One region of the Paenibacillus rhizoplanae genome, then DNA from elsewhere that is predicted to be linked to it. Evidence: riboswitches for the same ligand, from Rfam matches in the RefSeq annotation. Region 1 holds a riboswitch; each other region holds the start of a gene.

What was found. Region 1 has a riboswitch for S-adenosylmethionine ahead of ACFSX3_RS17100 (DedA family protein). Riboswitches for the same ligand answer to the same signal wherever they lie in the genome.
Region 2: another riboswitch for S-adenosylmethionine. It lies ahead of metA (homoserine O-acetyltransferase MetA); the one in region 1 lies ahead of ACFSX3_RS17100 (DedA family protein).
Region 3: another riboswitch for S-adenosylmethionine. It lies ahead of ACFSX3_RS21435 (methionine ABC transporter ATP-binding protein); the one in region 1 lies ahead of ACFSX3_RS17100 (DedA family protein).

The regions. Positions count from the first base shown of each region.
Region 1 is NZ_JBHUKY010000029.1:2,001-11,812, reverse strand. It holds gene ACFSX3_RS17125 (hypothetical protein) at 1-668, opposite strand, end outside; gene ACFSX3_RS17120 (cupin domain-containing protein) at 854-1,381, shown strand; gene ACFSX3_RS17115 (LytR/AlgR family response regulator transcription factor) at 1,595-2,350, shown strand; gene ACFSX3_RS17110 (GHKL domain-containing protein) at 2,337-3,638, shown strand; gene ACFSX3_RS17105 (serine hydrolase domain-containing protein) at 3,756-5,795, shown strand; SAM riboswitch class I at 5,887-6,000, shown strand; gene ACFSX3_RS17100 (DedA family protein) at 6,070-6,663, shown strand; gene ACFSX3_RS17095 (undecaprenyl-diphosphate phosphatase) at 6,695-7,507, shown strand; gene ACFSX3_RS17090 (glycosyltransferase family 2 protein) at 7,526-9,103, opposite strand; gene hflC (protease modulator HflC) at 9,272-9,812, opposite strand, start outside.
Region 2 is NZ_JBHUKY010000014.1:37,339-47,150, forward strand. It holds gene ACFSX3_RS05630 (aminotransferase class I/II-fold pyridoxal phosphate-dependent enzyme) at 213-1,379, opposite strand; gene metA (homoserine O-acetyltransferase MetA) at 1,509-2,426, opposite strand; SAM riboswitch class I at 2,543-2,674, opposite strand; gene corA (magnesium/cobalt transporter CorA) at 3,101-4,036, shown strand; gene ACFSX3_RS05645 (HRDC domain-containing protein) at 4,213-5,229, opposite strand; gene ACFSX3_RS05650 (ROK family protein) at 5,496-6,377, opposite strand; gene ACFSX3_RS05655 (cobyrinate a,c-diamide synthase) at 6,596-8,041, opposite strand; gene ACFSX3_RS05660 (cobalt-precorrin 5A hydrolase) at 8,116-9,249, opposite strand; gene cobM (precorrin-4 C(11)-methyltransferase) at 9,242-9,812, opposite strand, start outside.
Region 3 is NZ_JBHUKY010000035.1:10,398-20,209, reverse strand. It holds gene ACFSX3_RS21460 (putative polysaccharide biosynthesis protein) at 1-731, shown strand, start outside; gene ACFSX3_RS21455 (thioredoxin family protein) at 846-1,190, shown strand; gene ACFSX3_RS21450 (COX15/CtaA family protein) at 1,276-2,220, shown strand; gene ACFSX3_RS21445 (UbiD family decarboxylase) at 2,282-4,054, shown strand; gene ACFSX3_RS21440 (Cthe_2314 family HEPN domain-containing protein) at 4,081-4,827, shown strand; SAM riboswitch class I at 4,919-5,053, shown strand; gene ACFSX3_RS21435 (methionine ABC transporter ATP-binding protein) at 5,154-6,170, shown strand; gene ACFSX3_RS21430 (methionine ABC transporter permease) at 6,170-6,838, shown strand; gene ACFSX3_RS21425 (MetQ/NlpA family ABC transporter substrate-binding protein) at 6,897-7,760, shown strand; gene ACFSX3_RS21420 (NifU family protein) at 7,947-8,195, opposite strand; gene ACFSX3_RS21415 (YuzB family protein) at 8,278-8,532, shown strand; gene ACFSX3_RS21410 (NAD(P)/FAD-dependent oxidoreductase) at 8,543-9,604, opposite strand; gene mqnE (aminofutalosine synthase MqnE) at 9,683-9,812, opposite strand, start outside.

The DNA.
Region 1 (9,812 bases):
TCTTCCTTGTAGACGGCCATCCGTTTGCGGACCACTGCCGACTCTTCATACAGCTGGCCGGAATGGGCGCCATCGTAGGCATCCATCGAGAAGACCAGCTTATCGCTCTTCACATTGCTGAATTCAACATAAGATCCGAAGAAGGGCGAATACGTCTCCATATACCACTCCCCGCTCCAGTCCGCTGCTGCCGGAACCTTGGCGCTGGCTGCGGCGGCAGCTGTCAATGCTTCTACCGGAAGCTGGCGGGTGCCGTCCGGGTTGCTCCATACTCCGGCGAAGCCGGTGCCGGGGATCCACCAGCCCTCGAAATGGCCGGTTTCCTTGCCCTTTGCATCGTATTCATACATATTTGCGTATTTGCCGCTGACTGTACCGGTGAGTCTAATTGTCTTCTTGTATTTATCATAATAATAACTTCCGGTCAGCTTCCCGCCGCTCTCCACCTTAATGGACATATGAATCGGCAGATTCCCGTTGATGGCGCCGGTCAGCGGCACCAGTCCGTTCGTGGCCGGACTCTGGGCGGGTGAAGCGGCAGCGGCCACCGTCCCGGCTGACGCAGCCTTCGCCTGTACGGGAGCAGCCTTTGCCCCCTGAGGCACCAGAATGGCAGGCAGCAGCAGCGCGGCCGCCAGCAGGATACTGATTTTACGGATAATTCTCACTATAACCCCTCCCTTTCACAACCATCTATAACAGCTATGTTACACTGTATGCCATCAATTACCCTTTTACAAGCAGGTAAAGCACAGGGAATAGCACCATTCACAGAAAAAATTCCCGTCAATAGAATCCATGGTGTGCAGTACTAGCATCAGGGTAATTCTATATACAAAGGAGATGATCCGCTATGCCAGAACATAACTATATAGGCCGGGAGCAGGATGAATCTATAATGAAGCTCAGTTTCCAGCCGGATGGCCTGCTGCCGAACAACCCGGAGCTTCCGGTCCTGCTGTATAAGGGTGTTCTCCGGGACCACCCGGAAGACACCGAACAGATCTTCAATAACAATGGCTGGCTGAACAGCTGGGTGAACGGCGTCTTCCCCTATCACCATTATCACAGCAACGCGCATGAGGTGCTGGGCGTGATCTCCGGCAGCGCCAGCCTCCAGCTTGGCGGAGATGCCGGATACACCGCCAGCGTGGAGGCCGGTGACGTTGTGGTGCTGCCTGCCGGGACGGCACACAAGAAGCTCACGGCTTCGCCGGACTTCCGCATCGCCGGTGCTTATCCCGGCGGCATGGATTATAACACCCGCCGGGCGGACCCGGATGACTTCGCTGCGGCGCTCCCCGAGATCCGCGAAGTTCCGCTGCCGGAGCGTGATCCCGTATACGGCGAGGCAGGGCCGCTGTTGCGGCTGTGGAAGTAGATTACACGCTTAAACAGCGGAGCGGGCGGAACGACCCGCGTAAAAGCGTAGCGCCCGCCCTGGTCTCCGGATTTTCACCGATTCGCTTTTGCAGTCCAGGGATTAACTTATGCGTTTGACCCCCTGATTCGCTCCTTCCCCTGGACAATGCTATATAATGTTGTGTACAAATATCTGCTTAGGCATGGAGCCGGAATGAAGGGGGACCCTTGGATGTATCGGGTAGCGATATGTGAGGATGAAGAACAGCAGCGGGAGCTGGTGAAGAGGATTCTGGTCGGCTTATCCGTCAAGACGGATACCGAATTTGAAATTGAGCTGTTTCCTTCGGGAGAGGACTTAATCTCCCACTATGAACAGGGCGGAGCCCCCTTCCATATCCTGATTCTGGATGTGGAGATGGGCGGTATGAACGGGATTCAGGCGGCGCGCCGCTTGAGAAGCCAGAAGCATTTTGACGAACAGATTATATTCCTGACCAGCTACCCTGAATATATGGTGGAGAGCTTCGACGTGATTACCTTCCAGTATCTGATCAAGCCGGTCGCCCCGCAGCTCCTGGAGGAGAAGATCCTGAAGCTGTGTGATTACTTCCAGGCCCAGACTAAGAAATTCATGGTTATCAAGTCCGGGTATGAGGAAGTCGTCTTGCGACATGATGATATTATCGGGATTGAGGCGGCCAAGAGCCTGACGGTCAAGAGCAAGCTGAATGTGATTACCACCACGGAGATCTATGAGACCAGAGGGATTATTGCAGAGTACGCTTCAGCCCTACGCGACAGCCATTTCCTGCAGATCCACCGTTCGATTATTATCAACCTGCTGCATGTCCACAAGTTCGCGGGCGGCTCCGTGCTGATGTCGGGCGGGCAGGAGTTCCCCATCGGCCGGTCCAAAATTAAAGAGGTTAAGGACTTCTACACCAAATTCATGATCATGAAGGGCAGCTCCTATGACTCACTATAATCTGACTCTCGTCGTCTGTGTGGTACTGGTGATGTGCTTTCAGACCCAATTCTTCTTTGCCTCCGTGTTTGATAAGTCCGCCAGAAAGCCTAACCGGATCATATATTTCCTCATCTACGGGGTACTCTGCTTTCTCTACCTGGTCACCCCGCTGTCCCCTATATTCTCCTCCGGCGTAGCCTTGCTGATGATCTTCACTATGGCGCAAGCCTATAAGGTGGAGATGAAGACCCAGGTGATCTTTTCCACGCTGTACGCTGTGCTGATGACGGTGGTCAGCTTTATCTCGCTGTATATTTTCTCAATGATAGATTCGGTAGACTACACCAGCATGGACACGGGTACGGGAATTGACCGGCAGGCCTTCATCAAGGGACTGATCCTAAGCTGCATTATTATGTTCCCGGTGATTCAGATCATCCGGCTGATCTCCAAGCGGCGAAGCGTCTCCCTGCCCTACCGGTATTATGTGATGTTCCTGATTGTCCCGCTCATCAGCACCTATCAGATCAACATCCTTACCGTTAACAGCACGAAGGATTTCTATTATTTTTTTGCGATTCTCGGCTTCCTGTTCTTGAATGTGATGATCGTCTATATCTTCGATACCATTACCGACAAGTTCCAGTTCATGCATGAGAACGCCCAGCTTCAGCACCAGATGAACTATCAGGACGCCAACTATGAGAAGACGGTGCACAGCTTCAAGTCGATCAAAAGAATCATCCACGACACCCATCAGCAGTTCCTCTACATTGAAGAATGTATACGGCGGGATGATCCGGCGGCAGCTCTTGCGCATATCAAGCTCACGCTGAATAAAGTGGAGGATGCCTACCAGCGGGTCAACACCGGCCATCTGGTGGTGGATGCGCTGGTCACGAACACGCTGAATATCGGACAAGCGAACGGCATCCGAATCGACACCCGCCTTAAGCTGCTGTCCCGTGAGCTTCACATCGACCGTTATGACCTGTGCGTTGTGCTGGGCAACATGCTGGACAATGCCATTGAAGCCTCCAAAAAAGTACGGCTCGCCGAGGACCGCTACATTCTGATCCAGATGCACTCCAGTGAGTCCGCCCTGTTCATCCATATCCTGAATCACACCGCCACGGTGACCGCCCCATTGCAGAGCCGGAAGCCCGACCCGGAATACCACGGCATCGGCCTGACCAATATCTCCAGAATCTGCGAGAAGTACGGCGGGAATATGACGATTGAAGCCGGGCATCGGGAATTCAACAATATGGTGGTCCTCCCCTTCTCACGCGAAGCCTCTATATAAAATGCACTTTAGGGATCGTTATTAGCGTTTCAGGGTTGTTCAAGCCACGTTCCTCTCTTCTGCCTGTATGATAACTTCAGGAAGATTACCTAAGAGACACAAGAGGAGGAATTCAAGATGAACAAGTTAACTTCAGTCGTACTGGCTGCCATGTTAGTGATTCCTGCGGCCCCGGCTGCCGCGCAGGAGAAGGAGAGCCCGGTGCAGACAACAGCCCGCCTGCTGGGCTCGAAGATCGTATCCGATTACGGGGTAAGCGGCATGCAATATGCAATCAGGGATAGAGGTGCGATTACGGTATCCGGCGGCTTCGGTGTATCCGATAAGGCAGCCGGGACGACGATCACCAAGGATACGATGTTCGGCATCGGCTCGGTCAGCAAAATGCATGTCTCCGCAGCCACGATGATGCTCGCAGAAGATAAGATCATTGACATTGATCAGCCGCTGACCACGTATCTGCCGCAGTTCAAGATGGCCGATGAGCGGTACAAGCAGATTACCCCGCGCATGTTAATGAACCACTCCTCGGGCCTGTACGGCAGCCACTACGGGAACAGCATTCTGATGGACGATGCCGATACACAGAATCATGATGAGCTGCTGACCAGGCTTCAGTCCGAACGCCTGAAATCCGATCCCGGCGCATATTCCGTATACTGCAATGACGGCTTTCAATTGCTGGAGCTGATGATTGAGCAGGTGACGGGCAATAGCTATACAGAGTTCCTGGATCAGCACATGAGCAGCCCGCTGAAGCTAAGCTCCACCAAGACGCCGCTGGATACCTTTAACCGGCAGCAGCTCGCCAAAACCTACTTCCCTGGTCTAACGCAGGCATTGCCTAGCGAGAACGCCAATATCCTCGGAGCGGGTGGCCTCTATTCCACAGCCGAAGATCTGACTACATTCGCCGAGATGCTGAACGGAAAGCATCCAGACGTTCTGTCGAAAGCCTCCGCTACAGCGATGCAGCAGCCCGAATACAAGAACGGGATCTGGGTGCCTGAGGAGAGAAACAGCTTCAATTACGGTCTGGGCTGGGATGCCGTAGATCTGGCGCCGTTCAGTGATTACGGAATCACAGCCTTATCCAAAGGCGGAGATACCATCATGTATCACGCTGACCTGATTACCCTGCCGGAATCCGATATATCCATCGCGGTGCTCTCGTCAGGCGGAAGCTCAATCTATAACACCATTTTCGCCACCAATGTGCTGCTGGCCTACCTGAAGGACACCGGGAAGATTAACAAGATTCTGCCGGATGCTGCCTTCAAGCCTCCTGTTAAAGCGGCTATGCCAGCTGAGATGCAGTCCTTTGCGGGATTATATGGCACTGTCGGCGCAACCACAGCCATAACCATTAAGGACGGAGCGATTGATCTGCCTGCGCTTGAAGGGGGACTCATTCCTGCACAGAAGTATATCTATACCGGCAAGGGGCAGTTCACGAGCCCGGACGGCAGCGCCGCCATAAGCTTCGATAAACAGAAGAACGGCAAAACCTATTTGAAGCTGAATACCCACCTGAGCATCCCTGGCGTTGGTCAAATGCTAATGGTCACGTATGAATATCAGAAGCTTGCGGTAAGTCCGCTGAATGCTTCTACGAAGCAGGCCTGGGCGCAAAGAGACGGGAAGCATTACTACGCTGTGGATGAGAAAATCAATTCCTTCTTCTACCTCTCCCCTTCCATCTTGACGAAGACTATTGAGGTTGAACAAGGCTATGCCACCGGGACGCGGATTGTGGACGAGAACACCGCCGTCAATGCGGCTGAGATTCCAGTCATGAACGGAAGAGATGCCTTCGATCTGACCTTCTCCAAGCAGAACGGTGCCGAATATTTAACCATTGACGGCAATGATTATATTAGCGAGAACGCCGTGAAGCCGATCTACGGAGGCCCTGCCTCTACCAGCACCGTTCCTGCGGGCGGCGAGAGTGTATGGTTCAAGATTGATAAGAAGGCTGCCGGCAAAACCATGACCGTTACCTCTCCCCCAAGCGGCGGTTTCGTTGTCTATGATGCCGACGGGATGATTGTAAGCCACTTCAAGGTAAGCAAAGACCCTTCGGTCCGGTTGCCGGACGGCGGAATGGCCGTGTTCGGCGGGCAAGCGGGCGATGTGTTCAGGATTGAGCTGCGATAACGCTTTCATATTTTATACACAGTTTCTCCCACTCTCTCAAACTTGCTTAATGGGTAACAGGTATGTTTTAATGTTATCAAATTGAATAATACTCTTATCCAGAGTTCGGTGGAGGGCTTCGCCCGATGATACCGCTGTGACCGGCATGCTATAAGCATTAAGGCACAGCACTAGAGGCATCCCGGATGCCTTGCACAGATGAGAGGGTGCTGACAGTTGATGAGACTGCCCCCTTTAATTAGGGGGCTTTTTGTTTGAGAAGGGAGAGAAATGCATGACAGAGTGGATTACGGAATTTATACTCTTTTTCAAAGATTTGTCGTATGCTGGTATCGTCATCGCCTTGTCGTTTGAATTCGTACCTGCTGAAATCGTGCTGCCGCTTGCCGGATATTGGGTGTATCTTGGGGACATGAAGCTCCTGCTTACGATCCTGGCTGGTACTGTCGGGGGCACCTTCGGCCCGCTAACACTGTATGCCTTGGGCCGGTATGGCGGCAGGCCGATGGTCGATAAGTACGGCAAGTATCTGTTCATCCGCCCGCATCATCTGGAGGCCTCCGACCGTTTTTTTGAGAAATACGGCAGCGGTGTGGCCTTCTACGGACGCTTCATCCCCGGTGTGAGAACGCTGATCTCCATCCCTTGCGGAATCGCCAAAATGAATGTGTTCAAGTTCAGTCTGTACACCTTCCTGGCCATGCTTCCGATCACCTCGGTCTATGTCTATCTGGGCTTCAAGCTGGGCTCGCAGTGGGAGCATGTGGACGAGATCGTCAAGCCTTACCTTATTCCGGCGGCAACCCTGTTCCTGCTCGGCTTCGGACTGTACGTCTTGTCCAAGCGGCTAAGAAGAAGACAGGCTTAACGAAATTGCAGTTGATATTCAGGAGGAACTCATGGAGAATTGGTTCGAATGGCTAAAATACTTATTGCTGGGTCTCGTGCAGGGAGTGACGGAGCCGATTCCCGTCTCTTCCAGCGGGCACCTGATCATCGTACAACGACTGCTCGGCATGAAGCAGAATGGGCTATCCTTTGAAATCTTAACGAATACGGCATCCCTGATCGCCATCTGTTTTATTTTCCGCAAAGATATTCTGGATCTGATTACAGGTGCCTTCCATTATATGCGCACGCGCAATGCCAAGTACCGGTCGGAGTTCATGTTCTGCCTCTATATTGTGATAGGTACGATTCCTGCAGCCGTGGCTGCTGTGTTCTTCAAGGATACGATCGAACGCGTCTTCACCTCCGTACATACCGTATCCATCAGCTTACTTGTTACCGGGGTGGCCCTCTGGCTGATCCGCAATCTGCGCGGGCAAAAAAGAGACGGAAATCTTACCGTGCGGGATGCCATTCTTGTCGGACTGGCTCAGGCAGTGGCCCTGATTCCCGGTATCAGCCGTTCCGGTTCAACCGTGATCGCCTCGATCGCCGTCGGGATGAAGCAGGAGACCGCACTCAAGTTCTCCTTCATGCTGTACATTCCTATTAGTATCGGCGGTCTGATCCTGGGTGCATCCGACATCGTGCATGATCCTAACCGCTCCGCGCTGGCAATTCCCTATATGATTGCCTTCCTCACCACACTGGTCGCCACTTATTACGCGATGCGCTGGTTCATCGGCATTATGGCGAAGGGGAACCTGATCTACTTTTCGTACTACTGCTTCGTGGTGGGCACGCTACTGCTGATCTTCCAGTAACAGAAACGGATGCCCTTACTATTCGCTCCAAGGCAACAGACGGGGATGCTCGTCAAGGATGGACTGATACTGCTCCTTCCAGCCGTACTTGCCATTCGGGTCCAGTTGCATATAACGCATATACTTCTCCAGCCGAAATTCCTGCTTCGACCAGCCGAGATGCTTAATCCGCAGGTTGCTCAATTGATGAGGCAATTCCCAAATATTCTCTGGCAACCGCCCGGAGTGTTGCGGGAGATCATTCCAGAGATAGGTAATGTCTTCGCGGTAGCGGACCAGGAACGGCCGGTATCTCATGTGGGCCCGCCAGTACTTATCCTCGCGGTAATGGTTGTCATCCCATAGATCGTAGAGGCGGAAGCAGAATAAGTCGCAGTTCTCCGTTCTCAGCAGGGAGTCCACTTCTTCGGCAAAGCTGGATTCAAAGATCTCATCCCCATCCAGATTAAGAATCCATTCCGGCTGGGTCGCAACCACCGCCTCCCACTGCTGCTTGCGCAGCTCGGATTCATTGTTGAAGCGGGAGACCGGATTATAAATCAACTTAAGCGGAATTCCCCCCAGAACCTCCTTAATTAATTCTGCTGTTTCATCTGTGCTGCCATCATCGATAATAACGGCCTCGTCGATATATTTGCGGTGCTCTTCCAGAATCTTCCGCAGGAACCTTGAGGCTTCATTCTTGACGATCATCGTGAGAGTCAGCTTGTGTCGGCGTTGTGCCGCTGCCGGGGTGACAACATGTTCCGCATCAGCAGCTTGCAGCTTAATTAGATTAGCTTCTGCATCTGTTAGTTTTACGAACTCCTCCACTTTGTCAAGATCACTGTCTCTGTAGATATGCAGCGCCGGATAATGAGTATCCACGAAGAGGGGAATATCAAGTGCTGCTGCACGGATACAGAAATGGCGATCCTCTCCCCAATAGGAGAGGTTTCGGACCTTCTTGTAACTAATACCGGACTTGATGGCCTTGATGCTGATCAGAGTACAGGCACCAAGTCCGCCGACTTCATAGGTTCCCGGTTGCCTCATCTTAAGCAGAAAAGCATGCAGGCGGCGCTTGATCTCCTCAGGTGAAAGCTTTTCTCCCGGCAACGCTTCCCATTGGTTGTATTCGTCATGCATCCACACCTGCGGCTGTTCCAGCTTGCCCGGCTGCCACTGGGTCCAGAACACTTCAGCGATAATGTCCTTGCCTGAATTGATCAGCTGTTCCAGCGTACTTGGATGAAGAATAAGATCGGAATCCACCAGAAACAGATAATCATAGCCGAAAGCTTCCGCGCGCCGGATCATCTTATTTTTGAACTCGGCCACCTTCCAGATAAGGCTGATACGCCAGGCATGGGTATTATCATCGCGTATATAGTCATCATGGTAGCCAGAGGGTTCCAGGAAGACTGTTCTCCCGCTCTGGGCGAACTGCTGCAGGAGTTCACTGGAAGCTGTATCCCGATTATCATCAATCAGATAGTAATGCAGCTCAATATTGTTAAGGTTGAGCCGCTGCAGCGACTTCAGAAAATGCTCCAGAATCTCCGGTTTCTGATGGATCGGGCTGCCAAGTAGCACTCGTTTTATCTTCTGATTCATATGAACACCCCTTTGATTTGAAAATAATTGATATAACACAATATATATTAAGTGAGTTATCTAGATAAGCCTATTTTCCTGAAATTACAACCTTCTAGCCCGCCGGGCAAAACGACAAACACCCCTTAGAATCAATTGATCCTAAGGGGTGTTTGTCATTCAGCCTATTTATTTATTGCCCATCAGTATCTTCGCATAAGGCGAATCGATCGGGATCATGATGACCGGCTCATTCTTCAGCGTAGTCACATAACTCTGCAGCGTGCGGTAGAAGCTATAGAACTCGGGAGATTTGCCATAGGCCAGGTTATAGATCTTGGCCGCTTCCCCTTCGCCTGCGGCGATAATCTTCTTGGAGTCGGCTTCAGCCTGGGCCATCAGCTCCCGGGAGGCGCGGTCCGCCTTGGAGGTGATCTTCCTGGATTCCTCGTCCCCTTCGGACAGATAACGTGCAGCAATGGATTGACGGTCCGAGATCATCCGGTTGTACACGCTCTGCTTGTTCTCTTCCGGCAGGTCGGTACGCTTGATCCGTACGTCAATGACTTCAATTCCGTAATTATCCCGGGTCAAAGCCGCTACTACATCCTTAGTAATCTCATCATTAATATTGCCCCGTCCGGTATCCTCACTGATGATATTCTCATAGTTGACCTCCGACAGTTTGCGGCGCACCGAGTTGTAGACAGCTTCATCGATACGCTGGACC
Region 2 (9,812 bases), on a different contig from region 1:
CTTAATCTATGAAGTAGTATAGATAAATTTAATTTGAAGTAAAATACTCGTTCTCCCATCGTATCACAATCAGCTGTTCTTGAGAAATGTTTCGCTGCGCAGGACTGATAATTGCCCTTGTCCCAGGCAAAATTAAACAGCAGCGCCCGAAGGCACTGCTGCTTGTACGTTCTGCGAATCTTCACATGCCGGGCCAGGTCCGGCGCATTGCCTTATTCCAGCTCACTCCGGGCGGCCTCCAGGGCCTGCCTTAGATCGGCGATCAGATCATCTACATGCTCTATGCCGACCGAGAACCGCAGTAGGCGATCATCCACGCCGACCGCATCGCGGATTTCAGCCGGAATATCGGCGTGGGTCTGTATCGCCGGATAGGTCATAAGCGATTCAACACCGCCCAGACTCTCGGCGAAGGCGATCAGCTTAATGTGGCGGAGCAGCGGCTCCACATAGCTGGCCTCTTTTACCTTGAAGGAGAAGATTCCCGTGTTGCCGCTGGACTGGCGGTTCTGAATGGCATAGCCCGGATGGTCCGGCAGGCCCGGGTGGAAGACCTCGGCAATAGCCGGATGCTCCTGCAGATAACGGGCAATGGCGAGGGCGTTGCTCTCATGCCGCTCCATGCGCAGGGCGAGGGTCTTCATGCCTTTCATCAGCTGGTAGCTGTCATTCGGTGCGAGAACCGCTCCCAGGGAGTTATGCAGGATGGCCATTTCAGCCGACAATTCTGCGCCCTTGGTTACAATCAGCCCCGCCAGCACATCGTTATGCCCGCCCAGATACTTGGTCGCACTGTGAACCACGATATCTGCCCCAAGCTCCAGCGGGCGCTGGAAGAACGGAGTCAACAGCGTATTGTCCACAATCGTGAGCAGCCCGTGACGGCGGGCCCAGGTGCATACCGCTTCGACATCCGTAATCATCATCAGCGGATTGGTCGGCGTCTCAATGAATACAGCTTTCGTACCCGGCTGGCGGGCCGCTTCGAGACCCTCCAGATCATTCGTATCTACATAGGAGGCGCTGATGCCGTATTTGGAGAGAATCCGTTCCAGCAGCCGGTAAGTTCCGCCGTACAGGTCGAGCGATACAATGAGATGATCCCCTTGTCCAAACAAGGTGAACACGGTAGTCAGTGCAGCCATACCGGAAGCGCAGGCGAAGCCGGCATCCCCGGATTCCAGGGCCGCTGCCGCTTCTTCGAGTACAGAACGGGTAGGATTTTTGGTGCGGATGTAGTCAAAGCCTGTGCTCTGTCCAAGTCTCGGGTGACGGAAGGCCGTCGCATGATAAATCGGGTAATTAATGGCCCCGGTAGCGGGGTCCTCCATCGAACCCATCTGTGCCAGTCTGCTCTCAATTCTCAGTTTCTCGTCCATCTCCATTGCCTCCTAAAAGTTTGGTAAAGCGTACACAACCTGATCATTCTTCGGGTTAAACTCGCTTCCAAAGCACCCGGCTATGTGTATGCACCTGATTAATTGCTTCTATAATAATAAGTCAACCTCTTAGATAAATGCCCCGATATCGTAAGGAGTCTCCTGGTATACATAGTAATTGAGCCAATTAGCGAATAATAAGTTAGCATGGGCGCGCCAGACTGCCGGCGGTGTGCGGGTAGGATCATCCTTGGGATAATAGTGCTTCGGCAGGGCAACCTCCATCCCCTTGGCGATATCCCGGTCATACTCCCATTTCAGCGAGAAGGGATCATACTCCGAATGTCCGGTGACAAAAATCTGCTTCCCGTCATGCGTAGCCACCAGGTACACCCCGGCTTCCTCGGATTCTGCCAGAATCTGCAGCTCCGGGTTCTGCTCAATATCTTCACGGGAGACATCAGTATGGCGGGAATGCGGAACATGGAACACTTCATCGAAGCCGCGCAGCAGCTTGACATTATTATGGCTAATCGTATGCGGAAACACTCCGAAGCATTTGTCCGGCAGACTCACCTTGCGCACGCCGAAGTGATGATACAGTCCTGCCTGCGCGGCCCAACAGATGTGCATCGTCGAGGTTACATTCTGCTTGCTCCACTCAAAAATCACTTTCAGCTCTTCCCAGTAGTTGACATCCTCGAACTCCAGTTGTTCTACGGGAGCGCCCGTTACAATCAAGCCGTCGAACCGGCGGTGGCTGATCTCATCAAAGGTTTTGTAAAAGCTCTTCAAATGCTCAGCCGAAGTATTCTTCGACGTATGGGAGCTGGGATGCAGCAGGACAACATCCACCTGAAGCGGGGAATTCCCGATAAGGCGCAGCAGCTGTGTCTCCGTAGTTTCTTTGGTTGGCATCAGATTCAGGATGGCGATTCGAAGGGGACGAATATCCTGATGGAAGGCCTGGCTTTCATCCATTACAAAAATATTCTCACCGGATAACACTTCTTTAGCCGGCAGGCTGTCGGGAATTTTGATAGGCATTGCTGTTCACTCCTTAACTGAAATGGGGTTCCACTTGGTGGTTAATACTGAGGCAGGGTAGCGAAAAAAGACCTTTCCCGGGCGAGAAAGGTCATATCATGCAGTCATATGCGCCTCTCTCATCTGCCAGAGAACTTCCGCCGGACGAATAACGCCCTGCAAAGCTTCCGCAAGAATTAGCACCGTGCGTTCACACGCCGGTTGCCGGGTTTCATCGGGCTAGTCCCTCCACCTGCTCTTGATAAGATTTAGCTGTATTCAGTTAAATAACCTTGAAGCATCCGAAAGATGCTTTTTCTTAAATTTCACTTTAAATCATGAACCTCCTTTTCGTCAAGTCCATACAATGCTGAAGGGGCCTTATGACAGAAAACAATTTCTCTTGTAAGAGCCATATCCCGGCGTTATACTAGACAAGTGTTTCAAACCCAAAACGGCGAAAAGAAGAGGTGAGAGAAAATGGAAGGCGACCCGGGCTCGCGAATAAGCGTGCAGAATGAACAACCACACAGGATTAACATCAGCTTGCCGGCGGCGGGAGCCCTTTTTCTTCATGCTCTCGGACCGTCTTTTGGCCTTCATCCATGATTGTACCACCGGCCAAGCTGATTTTTTCCCGTGTGCTGAAATTAGCATACCCCTGGAGAAGACCAGGGACATAAGGAGTGAATCAGATGAAAATCCGGCTGGTAAATGCAGGGGTTTTTACGCCTATTGACAATATTGAAGAAACTTTAACCGCCCCTGCCGAGGGGTTCTACTGGATTGATGCGGATGTGGAAGACCTTGTAGAGCTTCAGCCTATATACGGCCTGCATGATCTGGCTGTGGAAGACTGTCTAAGTGAAGAGGATCAGCGTCCGAAGCTGGAGATTTATGAGAGTCATTATTTCATCGTGGTGAACAGCATCCGGTTCGATGATGAGGAAATTTTCCTCCGTGCGCTCAACGTATTCCTTGGCAGACATTTCATTATTACCGTTACGAAGCAGAAGATCCATGAGCTGCGTGTCCTGAAGCCCGTACTGTGGGAGCAGGAGGTCAATACGCCTGACCGCTTCCTCTATCTGCTGATCGACCTCGTTGTCGACAACTTCTTCTCGGTCGGTGACCGGATTGAAGCGCGGATTGAGAAGCTGGAGGAAGACATCCTCATGCATACCAAGAAATCGCATCTGAGCGAGATCATCGGTCTGCGCAGTGAGATTCTCTGGCTGAAGAAGATGCTCGGCCCGCAGAAGGAAGTTATCAACACGCTCAACAAAAAGGATCTTCGCCTGATTGACGATCAGCTGCAGAAGTATTTCAGCGATATCTACGAGAATGCGGTCAAGATCTCTGAAACCTTCGAAACGTACCGCGATCTCATGGGCAACTTACGTGAAGCTTATCAGTCCAGTATTGCTAACCGCGCCAATGAAATCATGAGAGTATTTACAGCGATTACTACCATATTCATGCCGCTGACCGTGATTACCGGGATCTACGGCATGAACTTTGACAATATACCGGAGATTCACACCGAGTACGGCTACTATGGCGTCATTGCCGTCATGGTGACGTTAGGCTGCGGAATGCTCATTATCTTCCGTAAGAAGGAGTGGCTATGAAGCAGAGCGGACGAATACGAAGGACGAAGGCACCGTATACCCGGCTATTCCGGGACTCGGAGAGCCTTCGTCTTTTTGATATGTCACCGTTATGTAATGCGTCTGCGCGCTGCCCAGGAGTTCAGGTCATCAGGACCGCCGGATTGAAGCTGATGCAGGCCGTCACGCCTCAATAATTATTGAGGCGTGACCATCCCTACCGCCGCCGGATGCTCACGCCGGAAACGGATGCGGATTAGCCGCAGGCGTTCGTAATACAGATCGAGTCCGTCAGCAGGAACGAAGTTGTCGCCGTAAGCTTTGTAGAGGACAGGCTTCAGGAAGTTGTCACCGATCAGTTCATAGGCTGTCCAAATATTGTTCTGTTCTTCGGGGCTCACTTCGCTCAGCTCCAGGGCAATGAGCTTCTCGGCCGAGTAGCCGTCCTTCTCCAGCTCCTCTACCACTTCAAGCACTTCACGGCGGGAAACTCCGCTAAGCACTCTAAGCTGCTCCATCCCTTGCTCCTCTTCGATCCCTTGTAACAGAACACGCCGCAGTCTCAGCCGCTCCAGCTGCTTCTTGTACTTAAGCTCCTTCTGCTTATAATGCCAGGATACAAAGCTCTCTTCGTCAATGGCATGATTCACCCAGCTTAGCGGAAAATCATGCTCACGCTCAGCCGCCGCGGTGATGCTGAGCCAGTCCGCTCCATATTGTGAGGCTTTGCCTTCACCGACACCCGGAAGCTGCAGCAGCTCCTCCTCCGTGCGGGGAAGAAACGCGCTGATCATGCGCAGCAGACGGTTGCTGGCCAGGATATAAGGCGCCTTCCGTTCGCTGGAGGCCTTCCCTCTGCGCCAGGAGCACAGCTCCTCGAAGATGGCTTCATTCCCGTATTGCTCACTGTAATACTGCAGCTTAAGCTGCTCCTGGCTGCGGCTGCTGAGGTTATCCTCGTCATGAAATACCCCGTCAATCAGCGGGCGGTAGCCATCCCCCATCTTCACGGCAAGCTCGTGCCGGTATACACAGAGCATCTCATTCCATGATCCGCCTTCATACCACAGGCTGTCGCCCGTCTCTTGTTCGCCGGAGAAATCACGCCAGCCAAGACGCCACTGACCCTCTTCCTCTCCAATCCACAGCTGGGCAAAAACCTCCCCGTCCACTCCTGATCTTCTGCACAAACGGTTCATAAATACGATCTGCATATGAATCCCTACTTTCGTCGTCTTACAGTACGCATGAGCGCTGGCAAGTGAAAACGGTTCTGCCGTCCTTTTAAAGGACGGTACCGTTTCAGCGAGAAATATAAGGATAATGTATAGCGTGAAACATATACATTATTATATTTGAACGCAAAAAAGCACCTCTCCCACGAAATTCGTGAAAGAGGTGCTTCCTCTTAAATGCTATACTGTTAAAACCTAGAATACCATATATTACGAAACAGTCAATGTCTTTTTGACAGGAGATCCTACTTGCGGTCCAAAGCCAGCTTGGCCAGACCCAGTGCACCCGACAGACCGGCGTTATCTCCAAGCTGCGGAGGCACAATATAGCTGCCAATCTCTTCATTGAGCGCCGGGTGCTGCACATATCCGCCGAGCAGCTCCTGCAGCTTGGCATGGATCAGCGGGAAGAGCTGGCTCTGCTTCATCACACCGCCGCCCATTACGATCTTCTGCGGCGAGAGGATCAGCACATAGTTCATAAGCGCATGGGCCAGATAGTGGGCTTCCATCGCCCAGGCCGGATGATCCGCAGGCAGCTCGCCCGCCGGCTTACCCCAGCGCTTGCCGATGGCCGGACCCGCTGCCAGACCCTCCAGGCAATCGCCGTGATAAGGGCAGAAGCCTTCGTAGTGGTCCTCGGGATGACGACGGACCAGAATATGGCCCATCTCCGGGTGGGACAGCCCGTGAACCAGCTTCCCGCCCACCACAGCACCGGCACCAATCCCGGTGCCCACCGTGATATATAGGCAGCTATCCAGACCTTGCGCTGCCCCCCAGGTGTATTCGCCCAGCGCCGCGCCGTTCACATCTGTATCGAAGCCGATCGGAACCTGGAATTGCTCCTCCACGGCTCCCACCAGATTATACCCGCCCCAATGGGGCTTCGGTGTGGTTGTAATATATCCATAGGTGGGGCTGCCAATAACGGGATCAATCGGTCCGAATGAACCGATGCCGATAGCCTCCACGGATTTTCCGCTGAAATAATCCATTACCTGGCTCATAGTCTCTTGAGGAGTGGCAGTCGGAAAGCTCACCCGGTCGATAATCGTCCCGTCCTCATTCCCGATACCGCATACAAACTTCGTTCCCCCTGCTTCAATCGCTCCCAACAATTTCACTGCAGTGTTCCCCCTTCTCCTGATGCATCCATATGCTGTTGCTACTGATAATTTCGATAGATTCCTGAGATACGATAAATACAATGATAGTTTCCTGCGCTAGAACTAACCGGCTGATCAGCCCGAGCGCGGTAATAAAGCGTTCTCTTGCCCTATTATACGTGGCTCTTATACGTATGACAAGCGGTTGACATATGGTGGATTCGTTATTCCATTTGTTATTTGCAAGAATCGGGATCATGTTGCTGCACAGCCTGTTTGCGGTCTCGATAGGCCCGGCAGGCTGCTACAAGCCGGGCTGCTGCCGGGAGATGGGAGGCCAGATGGATATGCGCATAAGCAGCCATGATGCTGCCGCTGATGTAGCCTTCAGGCTGGCTCCCCCCTCTGCCCTTACTCTCATAGGCATAGGTCCGTGCTTCCCCGTCGGGATAGCTCATGACGGAGTAATGAAATTCATGGCCGCGCAGACGCTCGCCCTGCTTCAGCAGCAGACAGTCGTGAAGTGCCGTAACTTCACGATATCCGAGTGCCGCCCGGCGTTCCTGCATCACGGTATGTGCCGGAACGATTCCGGCCATCTCATGCACCACACCGGTGCGGTCTGTCAGGCTGCGGGCCAGCACCATATAGCCGCCGCACTCCGCATACAGCGGCATTCCGGCAGCTGCGGCAGACCTCAGGCCGCTTAGGAAATGCTGGTTCGCGGCAATCACCGCCGCGAATTCTTCCGGGAAGCCGCCGCCGATATAGATGCCATCGGCTTCCGGCGGAATGCCTTCACCTCTGAGCGGGCTGAAGTAAACCAGCCTAGCACCTTCACGTGCGAGCAGCTCCAGATTATCGGCGTAGTAGAAGTTGAACGCCGCGTCCCGGGCGACGGCAATGACCGGGCCAGACTCCACCGGGCCTGTCTGTGTCTTATGTATTATCTGCCCGGCAGGATTACCCTGGTCATCCCCAGCCGCAAGCATCTCCCGCACAGCAGGCGCGGCAGCTGCAAGCTCCAGCAGCCGCTCCAGATCCGTGCCTTGCTCCAGCATGTCGGCGGCACGGTCGAACAAGGGCGCAAGCTCCCCGCGCTCCACTGCGGGCAGCAAGCCCAAATGCCGCTCCGGGATGTCCAGTCCGCTGTCGCGGGGGAGCCAGCCAATCACGGGAATCCCGCAGGCTGCTTCAATGGCCGCCTTAACTAACCGGTAGTGACCCTCGCTGCCGCAGCGGTTCACCAGAACGGCGGCAATCCGCACCTGCGGCTCCAGCTGCCGGAAGCCCAGCACAATCGCCGCAGCACTGCGGCCCATGCTGCGGACATCGACCACCAGCAGCACAGGACTGGCGGTCAGGATGGCGATCTCCGCCGTTGATCCGGTCAGCGCCGTATCCTCCTTACCGTCATACAGTCCCATGACGCCCTCAATGACGGACAAGTCGGCCTCCGCCGAAGCCTGCAGGAAATACTCCTGCAGATAGGCGCTTGAAGTCATCCAGGAGTCCAGGTTGCGCGAGGGACGGCCTGTGACCGCACTGTGATAGGCGGGATCGATATAGTCAGGGCCGCATTTGAAGCCCTGAACCTTCAGGCCCCGCCGGGCAAAAGCGCGCATCAGCCCCAGTGTGACCGTTGTTTTGCCCGAGCCGCTGCCTGTGCCTGCGATGACCAGGCGGGGACGCGCCTGCGGCTCCCGGGGGGCTGATCCAGGCGCTTTTTCATACCCGGCTACATTCCTTGAATCATTCACTGCTGCCCCTCCTTCTCTCCGGGATATACAATTCGGGCTACCGCGATGGTCACATTACCGCTCTTAAGCTTAGGTTGCAAAAGCGAATGCGCACCTGAGGACAACAGCGCAGCAGGTTCACAGACACCGTAAGCCCCCGTTGCCCTGAACACCACCTCAGACGGATGGTCCAGCTCTACTGTATTGAGCTGCTCTGGGGTGTACAGAACCAGCTCCCAGCTGTATTTAGCACACAAGGCCAAGAGTCCTGCTTCATCCCCCTTGATCCCGGCCGTCGCCACATTCCGCACACTATGGAGCGATAGATGAAGCTCATTCAGAGTGTGCAGGACCACGGCTTCCAGCTCTTCCGCAGACGTCCCCCTGTTGCAGCCGAGTCCAAGCACCAGACTGCGGGGGCGATAAACTACAGTGAATTCGGCCAGAGCAGTATCTGCCGGTGCGTCCTCCTCCGGTTCCTCAGCCAACCGGTCGCTTACCACAATCGCTGCGCTGAAGCTGCGTCCGCTATGCCGAAGCTCAGCCCTGCTTGCGAACATAGAGACATGCTCCGGCACCTCAGCACCCGGCGGCAGCCAGTCATGTTCCCCGCTCTCCTGCACAAAAGCCACCGGCTCCCCGTTAACCAGCGCAGCACTAACCCCCTTCATGGGGGTGAAGCTGTCCGCGCGCCAGCCATACTCTTGGCCCAGCAGATCGACAGCGAAGGTGCCCTGCACATCCGAAGCTGTGGTGATCACCGGATGGCTGCCCAGCAGCTCGGCAATCTCCAGTGTCAGCCTGTTCGCTCCGCCGAGATGGCCGGATAGCATGCTGATGACATGCTCCCCGCGCTCATCGATGACGATGACGGCAGGATCGGTTCTTTTATCGCGCAGCAGCGGAGCCGTCAGCCGGACAGCCGCCCCCAGCGAGAAGAACAGAATGACCGCCTCGTAGCTCCCGAAGAGCCTAGGCAGCAACCCTCTGACCGGTCCGTCAAAAACAGTGATCTCTCCGCTCCGCGCCTCCAGCCCGCCGCTGTACTTGGCATAGACAAAGACCTCAGTCCCGCCAAGCCGCCCGCCAAGCTTCACAGCCAGCTCTATCCCGCTGCGCGTAATGGCAACAGCCGCATACCGCTTACTCACCGGAGCCGATTCCTTCCCGGCAGCCGTGGGTGAAGGTCTTGTCATACAGCTTGGAGCGGTGCTGATCGCGGTCCGTCAGCCCGGGGTCCAGCGCCCAGCCGGCCAGGATCATGGCATGCATGGTGATGCCGGCATCCCGCAGGTCCGCCTCCAGCTTCTCGACCGTTGTCCGCAGAATCTGCTGATCCGGCCAAGTGGCCCGCTTCACGACCGCCACCGGGGTCTCCGGGCTCCAGCCTGCGGACAGGAATTCCCTGCTCACATGACCGGCCAGTGATGCACTTAGAAACAGCGCCACCGTGCAGTGATGCTCCGCCAGCTTGCGCAGCTGCTCACGCTCAGGCACCGGCGTGCGCCCTTCCGCACGGGTCAGAATGACCGTCTGCGTCAGCTCCGGTACGGTCAGCTCTGCGCCAAGCGCCGCCGCAGAGGCAAAAACCGAGCTGACGCCCGGCACAATCTCATAACGGACGCCGCATAGCTTCAGCAGCGACATCTGCTCCAGAATCGCTCCATACATGGCGGGGTCTCCGGTGTGGACGCGGGCTACGCTTTTACCGGAC
Region 3 (9,812 bases), on a different contig from region 1:
CCCTAAGTGCATCGCTGATTCCGATTATATCTGCCGCCTTTGCCCGCAAAGATGAGCAGCACCTGCAGCGCCAGATCACACTGGCCATGCGGGTGTCCATTCTGACCGGCACACCGGTTGTGCTCTCACTGGTCGTGGCTGCCTATTCCGTTAATGGCCTGCTGTTCAAAACTCTGGACGGCAGCGGTATTGTGGCGATGCTGACGCTCGGTACTATTTTCCAGATTACGATGATGACTACCAACTCGATCCTGCTCGGAATGGGCAAATCGCGGATATCCATGTATTACGTGCTTGTTGGTATCCTCGTGAAGTTTGGTTCTAACTTCTTGTTCAGCCAGTGGTTCGGCATCTATGGCATTATCGGCTCCACAGCCCTGTGTTTCATTGTCATAACGCTGCTTAATCTGCGGATGCTCAAAAAAATCGTCCCCTTCGCCATTCTCGGCAAACGCTGGGGAGGCTTCTCCATTGCGGTCCTGGCTTCGGGGGGAATCGGTTATGGCCTTAATGAAGCAGGTATATTGATGACTCAGCTGATGCCGGCCCGTCTGGCCTTCCTGATTACCTGTCTGGTAGTTGGAGCGGCAGTCGTGATCGTCTATCTGGTTCTCCTGATTATTCTGGGCGTACTCAGCAGCCAGGAGATTGCCGGTTATCCCCGTCCGCTGCGCAAGGTGCTGGGTCCTCTGATGAAATTGCAGCCGGCCCGTGTACGCGCTGGTGAATAATGATATGACTATTGTCTTGATTTGTCATTATTGTTTGACTTATTCCGTACATTTTGATTCACTTAAAGAGCAAGCTTCGTGTGGAACTTTCTGATAGAAGGGAATGGTCAATTGATGGACAAAATCAGCTCGCCTGCCCAGTTCCAGGTAGCAATTCAGTCTCCGCGCCTGACGGTGGCAGTCTTCAAGGCAGATTGGTGTGTGGATTGCAAATTTATTGATCCGTTCATGCCTGATGTGGAACAGAAATATGCTGAGCGTCTTACCCTGGTCGAAGTGGATGTCGATGCCGTAGGCGATGTCAGCCAGGAACAGAATATACTGGGCATTCCTAGCTTTGTCGCGTACACTGATGGACGGGAACTGGTCCGGTTTGTGAACAAGCTCCGGAAGTCCCGGGAGGAAATTGAGAAGTTCCTTGATACGGCGCTGGACGTTTATCTCAGCATTCACAAGTAATTCCGCAGCACCGCTTTCGCCCTATCCGAGCAGAAGCGGTGCTTTTTTTCTATTCTTTGACGCTACTCATTCCTATACAATACGGGTGATATTATTGACGACACTTCAATTAAAATGGCTCAGCTATCTGACCTGTCTCATTATGTTCATGGCGCTGTTCGGCGGGGTTGTGGTGACCAAGACCGGTTCGGGACTGGAGTGCGGAAATCAGTGGCCGCTGTGCCACGGGAAGCTGATTCCAGCCTATACGATCGGCTCTCTGATTGAATATACCCACCGCTTGTTCAGCGGCCTGGCTGGCCTGCTGTCCCTGGCTTCCATGGTTGCCTTCTGGCGTTATGCCAGGCACCGTAAAGATCTGCTGGCCTATGCCCTGCTGACCCTGATCTTCGTCATCGTTCAAGGCGGGATGGGAGCGCTTGCAGTAGTGAAGTCGCAGTCGGCTGCGGTTATGGCCCTGCATATGGGCTTCTCGCTGATCGCCTTCGCCGGTTCGCTGATGCTGGCGCTTGGGACCCGGTGGACATTCTCCCCAGGAGCGGGTCTCAGCATGGGAAGTCCCAAAGTCCGCCCAGCCTTCCGCAACTTAACCTGGGTTACTGCAGTATATTCATATATCGTTGTCTACATTGGGGCCTATGTAAGCCACACCAGCTCCCAGGGCGGATGCTCCGGCTGGCCGCTGTGTAACGGACAATGGATTCCGGAGATGAGCGGCGGAGTAGGGATCGTATTCGTGCACCGGATTGCGGCGGCGATTCTTTTCCTGCTGACGGCTATGCTTGGGCATCTGGCCTTCTGGAAGTATAAGGAGCTGCCTGAGCTGAGGGCTCTGGGAGTAGCGGCAGTTCTGCTATGCCTGATGCAGGTATTCAGCGGAGCGGCTGTGGTATACACACTGAATAATGAAAAATTGTACATATTTGCTGCGATGTCTCATATTGTGCTGATCTCCGGGCTCTTCGGGGTTCTGTGCTACATGAGTGTAAGGGTCTGGCAATTAAGCGGAGCTGGCAGGAGCAGCAAGTGATAAGCATACGGCAACGGTGGACGGGATAAGCATAACGTCCTGTTTGAGGAGGAAGGCTATAGTGCGTTACGGTAATTTACGACAATGGATCGAGCAGCTCCGCAGGGATAAGGATCTGGCAGTGATAGATACGCCTGTTGATCCTTATCTGGAGCTTGCCGAAATTCACCGCCGGGTGGTGCAGGAGGAAGGCCCGGCACTGCTGTTCACGAACGTGCAAGGAACACCGTTCCCGGTTGCTACGAATCTGTTCGGTACAGTCCGGCGCGTCAACAAAGCCTTTGGGACAAGACCGGAGCAGCTGCTGAAGTCGCTGACAACGGCGATGGAGCAGCTGATTCCGCCTTCCGCCGCCGGCGTATGGCGGGAAAAGACGGTGCTGCTTGAGCTGCTGAGGGCAGGCACCAAGAATATACCGCAAGGAGAGGCTCCGGTGCTCGGCGTCTGCAGCAGCAGTGACCCTCTGAAGGAGCTGCCCCGGATTACAGCCTGGCCTAAGGATGGCGGGGCGTTCATCACGCTTCCTCTGGTCTATACGGAGAATATCACCAACCCGAAGGATCATAATCTCGGATTGTACCGGATTCAGGTGTATGACGACAGCACCACAGGCATCCACTGGCAGATTCATAAGGGCGGCGGCTTCCATCATTCGCAGGCAGAGCTTCTCGGCGAGACCCTGCCGGTGTCTGTCTTCATCGGCGGACCGCCGGCCCTGATTGCTGCGGCAGTGGCACCGGTCCCGGAACGGATTCCAGAGCTGCTGCTGGCCTCGCTGATGCTGGGCGGCAAGCTCCCCATGGTGAAGGACCCCTTGGGCGGGCACCAGATTCCGGCCGAGGCGGAGTTCTCCATCCGGGGGCGTGTGTCTCCGCTGGAGCGGAGAGCGGAAGGGCCGTATGGCAGCCAGTCCGGCTACTATTCCATGCAGCATGATTTCCCGGTCATGCATGTTCAACGGATGTGGCACCGCAAGGATGCCATCTTCCTGGCGACCATCACCGGCAAGCCGCGCCAGGAAGACTATTATCTGAAGGATTATTTGCAGCGGCTGCTCGCTCCGGCCTATCCTCTGCTGATTCCTTCGGTCAAAGCCTTATGGTCCTACTCCGAATCGGGTTCACATTCACTGACTTCAGCGGTTGTGAGGGAAAGCTATCCGCGTGAGTATATGGTGTCAGCGTTTCGTATTTTGGGGGAAGGCCAGCTCTCCTTAACCAAATTCCTGCTGCTGACAAATGTTCAGGTGGAGCTGACCGATTTCCCTAAGCTGCTCGAAACGGTGCTTGAGCGCTTCAACCCGCAATCGGATCTGACGATCTTTGCCAATACTTCCATGGATACGCTGGATTATACCGGCCGAAAGCTGAATCACGGCAGCAAAGCGGTGATGGCGGGCCTCGGCAGTCCGGTCCGTCAGCTGCCAAGGACGTATACAGAGGGTCTGCTTCCATCAATCACCGCCGCTGTGCCTTATTGCGGAGGATGTTTAGCCGTTTCCGGTGCATCCTATGAAGAGGACCCGGAGCTGCCGGAGCGGCTGGTGTCTGTCTTCAAGGAGAGGGAGACCGCCTGGCCGCTGATTGTACTGGTCGATCAGGCGGAAGAAGCGGTAAGCACGCAGACCTCATTCCTGTGGAGCGTATTCACCCGCTTCAATCCGGCGGATGATATCTATTCGGCGGCCCAGGTACACCGCGGCACTGTCAGCTATACGCTGCCGATCATTATAGATGCCCGGATGAAGCCGGGATACCCGGAGGAGCTGGCTCCGAGCGAGGATATTGCAAAGCGGGTAGACCGCAACTGGAACCGTTATTTTCCTCTAGTGTAAAAGTGAACTTTAAGGAGGGTCAAAATATGCTGCGGACATTATTGGGAGAGCCGCCCCGCGTGAACAGCGGTGTGCTGGCTGAAGCTATGGAGTCCATGGCGAAGGCTGCCTCCATGCTGCGCAAGGAGATGGCGGCACATGAAGACCATGACCATGAATACCGCAAGCTGGAAATCTGGACGCGCGGCCTGATCTCCTCCCTGGATGAGCTGGAGCAGAGCTGGTTCGCAGCCGCCTTTTTCCGAAAGTCAGTGGTTGCCGGTTATATGGATGATATGTCGTCCACCGAGCAGGGGGAGTACGCCAGATATGTGTATTTCTATAAGGATGGCTTCATTCGTGTCTTCTCGCTGCTGGACAAGCTGGGCACGGTGCTGAATAATCTGTACAATCTCAATACCGCCAAGGTGAAGGTGCATTTCTCTTACTTCACGGTGCTGCGGCAATTTCAGCTGCTTCAGGCGCACCATCCGCTGGCGGACGAACTGGAGCGAATCAGGAACTCCTACCGGGAGCCGGTAGAGAATCTGCGCAAGCGGCGCAACGCTGAGATCCATTACATGAATGCGGAGATGACGGACGATCTCTGGCAGCGTCACCAGGGACTGCATGACAAGATTCGTCTGGAGGATCTCGACAGCCATTTGGAGGATTTGAAGCAGAGCCTGGAGATGGTATGCCAATCTCTGGCTGCCGCATACAGGTACGGTAATGAACAATGGCACAAGAATAAAGCGGCCTCAGGCCTGAAATCCGGACATGCCCGTTCGTAAAAACTTACCTTTGACAAAAAACTCGAAACTGAATATACTTAGGCATACATTAACTTCTGACAGGATACGGAATATATAACTTCATACTTTTATCTTATCGAGAGCGGCGGAGGGATAGGCCCGATGAAGCCCGGCAACCGGTTTGAATTCAGTTAAGTGCTGCATCCAAATGTCATGGTGCTAATTCCTACAATGCCTTCAATTCGGGGTATTTGGCAGATGAGAAGGCATTGTCATTATACACACAGGGCCTCTTGCGATCTGCACGGATCGTAAGGGGCCTTTTTTGCAATGATGGAAGCTAGAACAGAAGGGGGACGCAGCGGTTGATAGAATTGAAGGATATAACCAAAGTGTACGGCAAAGGCAGTAAGCAGGCAACTGCACTCTCTGCGCTGAGCCTGTCGATTAAGAAGGGGGAAATCTTCGGGGTGATCGGTCACTCCGGGGCCGGCAAAAGCACGCTGATCCGCTGCATTAATCTGCTGGAGCGCCCGACTGCGGGCGAGGTGTGGGTGGACGGTGTGGAGCTGACAGCGCTCAGCCAGGGACAGCTGCAGGAGCAGCGGCGCAAGATCGGGATGATTTTTCAGCATTTCAATCTGCTCTCATCGGCTACAGTCTATGATAATATCGCGTTTCCGCTGCGGCTGATCGGAGCTGGAAGAACCGAGATTGAACAAAAGGTCAAGGAACTGCTCGCCCTGGTCGGACTGGAGGAGCACTGGAATAAGTACCCGGCTCAGCTATCCGGCGGACAGAAGCAGCGTGTCGGGATTGCCCGGGCGCTGGCGAGTGATCCGGACGTTCTGTTATGCGATGAAGCGACCTCGGCGCTTGACCCGCAGACGACAGACTCCATTCTGCACCTGCTGATGGATATCAACAGCAAATTCCATCTGACCATCGTGCTGATTACCCATGAAATGCATGTGATTCAGAGCATCTGCGACCGCGTTGCCGTGATTCATGGCGGAGGAATTGTGGAGCAGGGTGAAGTGGCCCAGGTATTTCTGAAGCCGAAGCATGAAGTTACCAAAGAATTCATCCGCAGTGAGACTCAGTCGGGCGGACCGCTCCGGCAGGCGATTGATGCTGTACAGCCAGGCTATACGAAGTCGGTCAAGATCACTTTTCTCGGGCACAAGACTTACGAATCCACGCTCTCCCAGGTGGTTCAGGGAACCGGGGTTCATTTCGCCATTCTCCATGGCACCATCTCAACGATCAAGGATGTTCCTTACGGGCAGCTGATTGTCCGGTTCGAAGGACCTGCCAATGCGGTTGAAGCCACGCTTACAGAGCTAGTAGCGCAAGGTCTTGATGTGGAGGTGATTTCCTGATGGGCGGACTGGATTTTAATAAGATTGATTGGGCAGAAATGCTCGATGCAACGGTGGCTACACTTAACATGGTTGTTATTTCAGGAATATTCACAATTATCCTTGGTTTACCGCTCGGAATTATGCTATATTTATGGGGTGGATCAAATAACGTTATTATCAGAGCTGTTTACTCGGTATTATCGTTCATCGTAAATATCCTGCGTTCCGTTCCGTTTATCATTCTAATGGTCGCCCTGATCCCGCTCAGCAAGATCATTATGGGCACCTCCATCGGTGTGCGTGGAACCATTCTGGCACTGGTGATCGGTGCGGCTCCCTTTTTCGCCAGACTGGTGGAAACGGCGCTGCGGGAGGTTGACCGGGGAATTATTGAAGCAGCGCAGGGTATGGGGGCATCCACCGGGCAGATCGTTATGCGCGTCTTGCTGCCGGAGGCTCGTCCGGGCTTGCTTGCCGGAATAACCATTACTATAGTGACCATTGTCTCGTATACTGCCATGGCGGGATTTATTGGCGGCGGCGGCCTGGGAGACCTGGCGATCCGTTACGGATATTATCGTTATGAGAAGGAAGTCATGATTATCTCAGTAGCTCTGATAGTGATTCTGGTGCAGCTGCTGCAAATGGCCGGTGACCGGCTGGTAAGACATTTTACACGGAAATAAGGTACGTCCACATATAGCCTTATTCAATAAACCATATGGATTAGAGGGGGATTTACAGATGAAAAAAGTACTGCTTACATTCTTCAGCCTGACCTTGGTATTGGTGCTTGCCGCTTGCGGAAACAACAAGGCGAATAACGCCACGAGCTCTGCTGCGACAAAGGCACCTACAGAAGCGGCTGCTACAGAGCCTGCTGCCGACCCGGTAACCCTGGTAATTGGTGCTTCTGCTGTACCACATGCGGAAATCCTCAAAGCGATTGCCCCGCAGCTTGAAGCCCAAGGCATTAAGCTGGAGATCAAAGAATTCTCGGATTATATCCTGCCCAATACACAGCTTGCTGAGAAGCAGCTCGATGCGAACTTCTTCCAGCACAAGCCTTATCTCGATGATCAGAACACCAAGAACGGTACGGATCTCGTATCTGTAACTGCTGTTCATGTAGAGCCATTTGGTGCCTATTCCAAAAAGATCAAATCGATCGACGAATTGGCAGAAGGTGCCAAGGTTGCGATTCCGAATGATGCGACGAACGGAGGCCGGGCCTTGATTCTGCTGGCGAAGAACGGTCTGATCAAGCTGAAGGATGACACGGATATTGCTTCCACCAAAGCGGATATCACAGAGAACGCTAAGAAGCTGGATATCATTGAGCTGGATGCAGCCATGCTGCCCCGTCAGCTGGATGAAGTGGACCTGGCGCTGATTAACACCAACTTCGCACTGGATGCCAAGCTGTCTCCAACGAAGGATGCGTTGTTCATTGAAGGCGGAGATTCTCCATATGCCAACCTGCTGGTAGCCCGTCCTGACAATAAGGACTCCGATGCGATCCAGAAGCTGGCAGCAGCGCTGACTTCCCCGGAAGCGAAGGCGTTCATCGAGAAGCAGTATGAAGGTGCGATTGTTCCGGCATTCTAAGCTTAAGCTTAGGGAAGCTGAATAATCCTAAGAAGACCAGAAGAAGCCCGGTAGCCGGAGATGGCTGGCGGAGCGGCTTCTGGTTTTTTTTTGAAATAGCCAGAAGGTTGATCCTACAGGCGAAATCCACTATAATAAAAAAAATCCCGGCCTCTTAGCGGAGGCCGGGATGGTTATGAAACGGGATTAGAATACCTGAACGACTTCTTCCACGCCTTCTACTTCTTCAATCAGGGCGCGTTCGATCCCGGCTTTTAGCGTGATCGTGGAGCTTGGGCAACTGCCGCATGCACCCATAAGCTTCAGCTTGACGATGCCGTCTTCAACATCAATCAGTTCCACGTCACCGCCATCGCGCTGCAGGAACGGACGAAGTTTATCAAGGACTTCCAGTACTTCATCGTACATGGTTGCGCTTTGTACATTCTCACTCATTTCTCAATCACTCCTTTCGTATGTTTATTATAGTACAAAAACTTAAAAAATAAAATGGTTAAGGCAGAATAGGGAGATCATCATGAGACCAATTATAGAATTCTGTGCCAGCAACATCGGCCACGGCACTGAACCGCTCAAGCTTAAGCTGGAACAAAACCCTGAATATGATGTAGTGGAGTACGGCTGTCTGAACAACTGCGGAGAGTGTTACCTCCAGCCGTTCGCCATGGTTGATGGCGAGATTATTGAAGCCGATTCCCCCGCTGCTCTGGAAGAGGCTATTGAAGCCGCTATAAGAGAAGCAGAGGCCTGGGACAGCCTGGAGATTGACTAAGCCGGGATTATCAGCCGAAATGGCGTTTGGACATCCACAGGACGCCGCTCTTCAGCAGGCGTGGAACCCGGCCCATGACGGAGCGGCGGCCCATCAGGCCGAAACCGGCATTTTTGCCGAGTGAACCGAGGGTTCCCTTCAGCTTGATCTTATGCAGCTTCGGGGTTTCCCCCCGCCATAGCGCCTGAATAATCTGGCCCACCTGCTCGCCCTGGGCCCCCGCCGCCTGTGCACTGGGCGCGAAGGGCAGGCTGGCACAGTCTCCGATCACATATACCTCCGGATAATCAGCGATATTGTAATATTCCCCCACTATGAGCCTGCCTCCGCGGTCCTTCGGAAGCTCAAGCTGCTGCACGACCTTCACCGGCTGAATGCCGGCAGTCCATACCGTAACATCCGCAGGAATAGCCTGGGTGCCATTGAAGATGGCATCCTTTTCTACATGAGAGACCGACACCCCGCCAATCGTCTCCACCTGATGCTCACTGAACCATTCCTCGACATACCTGGACAGCTTGGCCGGAAAAGAAGACAAAATACGTTCTCCCCGGTCCATAAGCGAGATATTCAGATCCGGCCGGCTCTCCCGCAGCTCCGAAGCAATCTCTACGCCGCTTAGCCCGCCGCCCACGATGTTGACGGTTCCATAAGGCTTCACATCATTTAGCCGGCGGTAAGTTTCCCGGGTTCCGGCGAAGCTCTGAATACTGCAGGTGTATTCCTCTGCACCCGGAATGTTATGGTAATTATCCGTACAGCCGAGGGCAATCGCCAGGATATCATAGGCTATCGGCTCCCCGGAATCGAGCAGGACCAGCCTGCTCGCCAGATCAATGGAGCCCACCTGCCCGTAACGTACGGTCAGGCGGGGGTGTACCGGGAATTGAATCCGCAGATGGTAATCGGTGACGGTGCCTGCGGCCAGTGCATAATATTCGGTCTTGATCCCCTGATAGGGCATCCGGTCCACCAGAATGATTTCCCAATCAAGAGGGAGATGATTATCCAGCAGTTGCTGAATGAGGGCAAGACCGCCGTAGCCGCCGCCCAGGACAAGTAGGGTTCTCATGCGAACTGATCTTCCTTTCGGGTACATAATGGACAAGGCAGTTCTGCGTTCACTGGCTGAGGTAAGCTTGTTCTTTTCTTATTCGTATACCTTGATCTCGTTATAGAAGGTATCCCGCTCTACCGGAATCCGTCCGGCGCCCTTCACGAGCCAGATCAGCTCTTCCCGGGTCAGTCCCTCTGGTGTCAATGCTCCAGCAGCGTGGCTG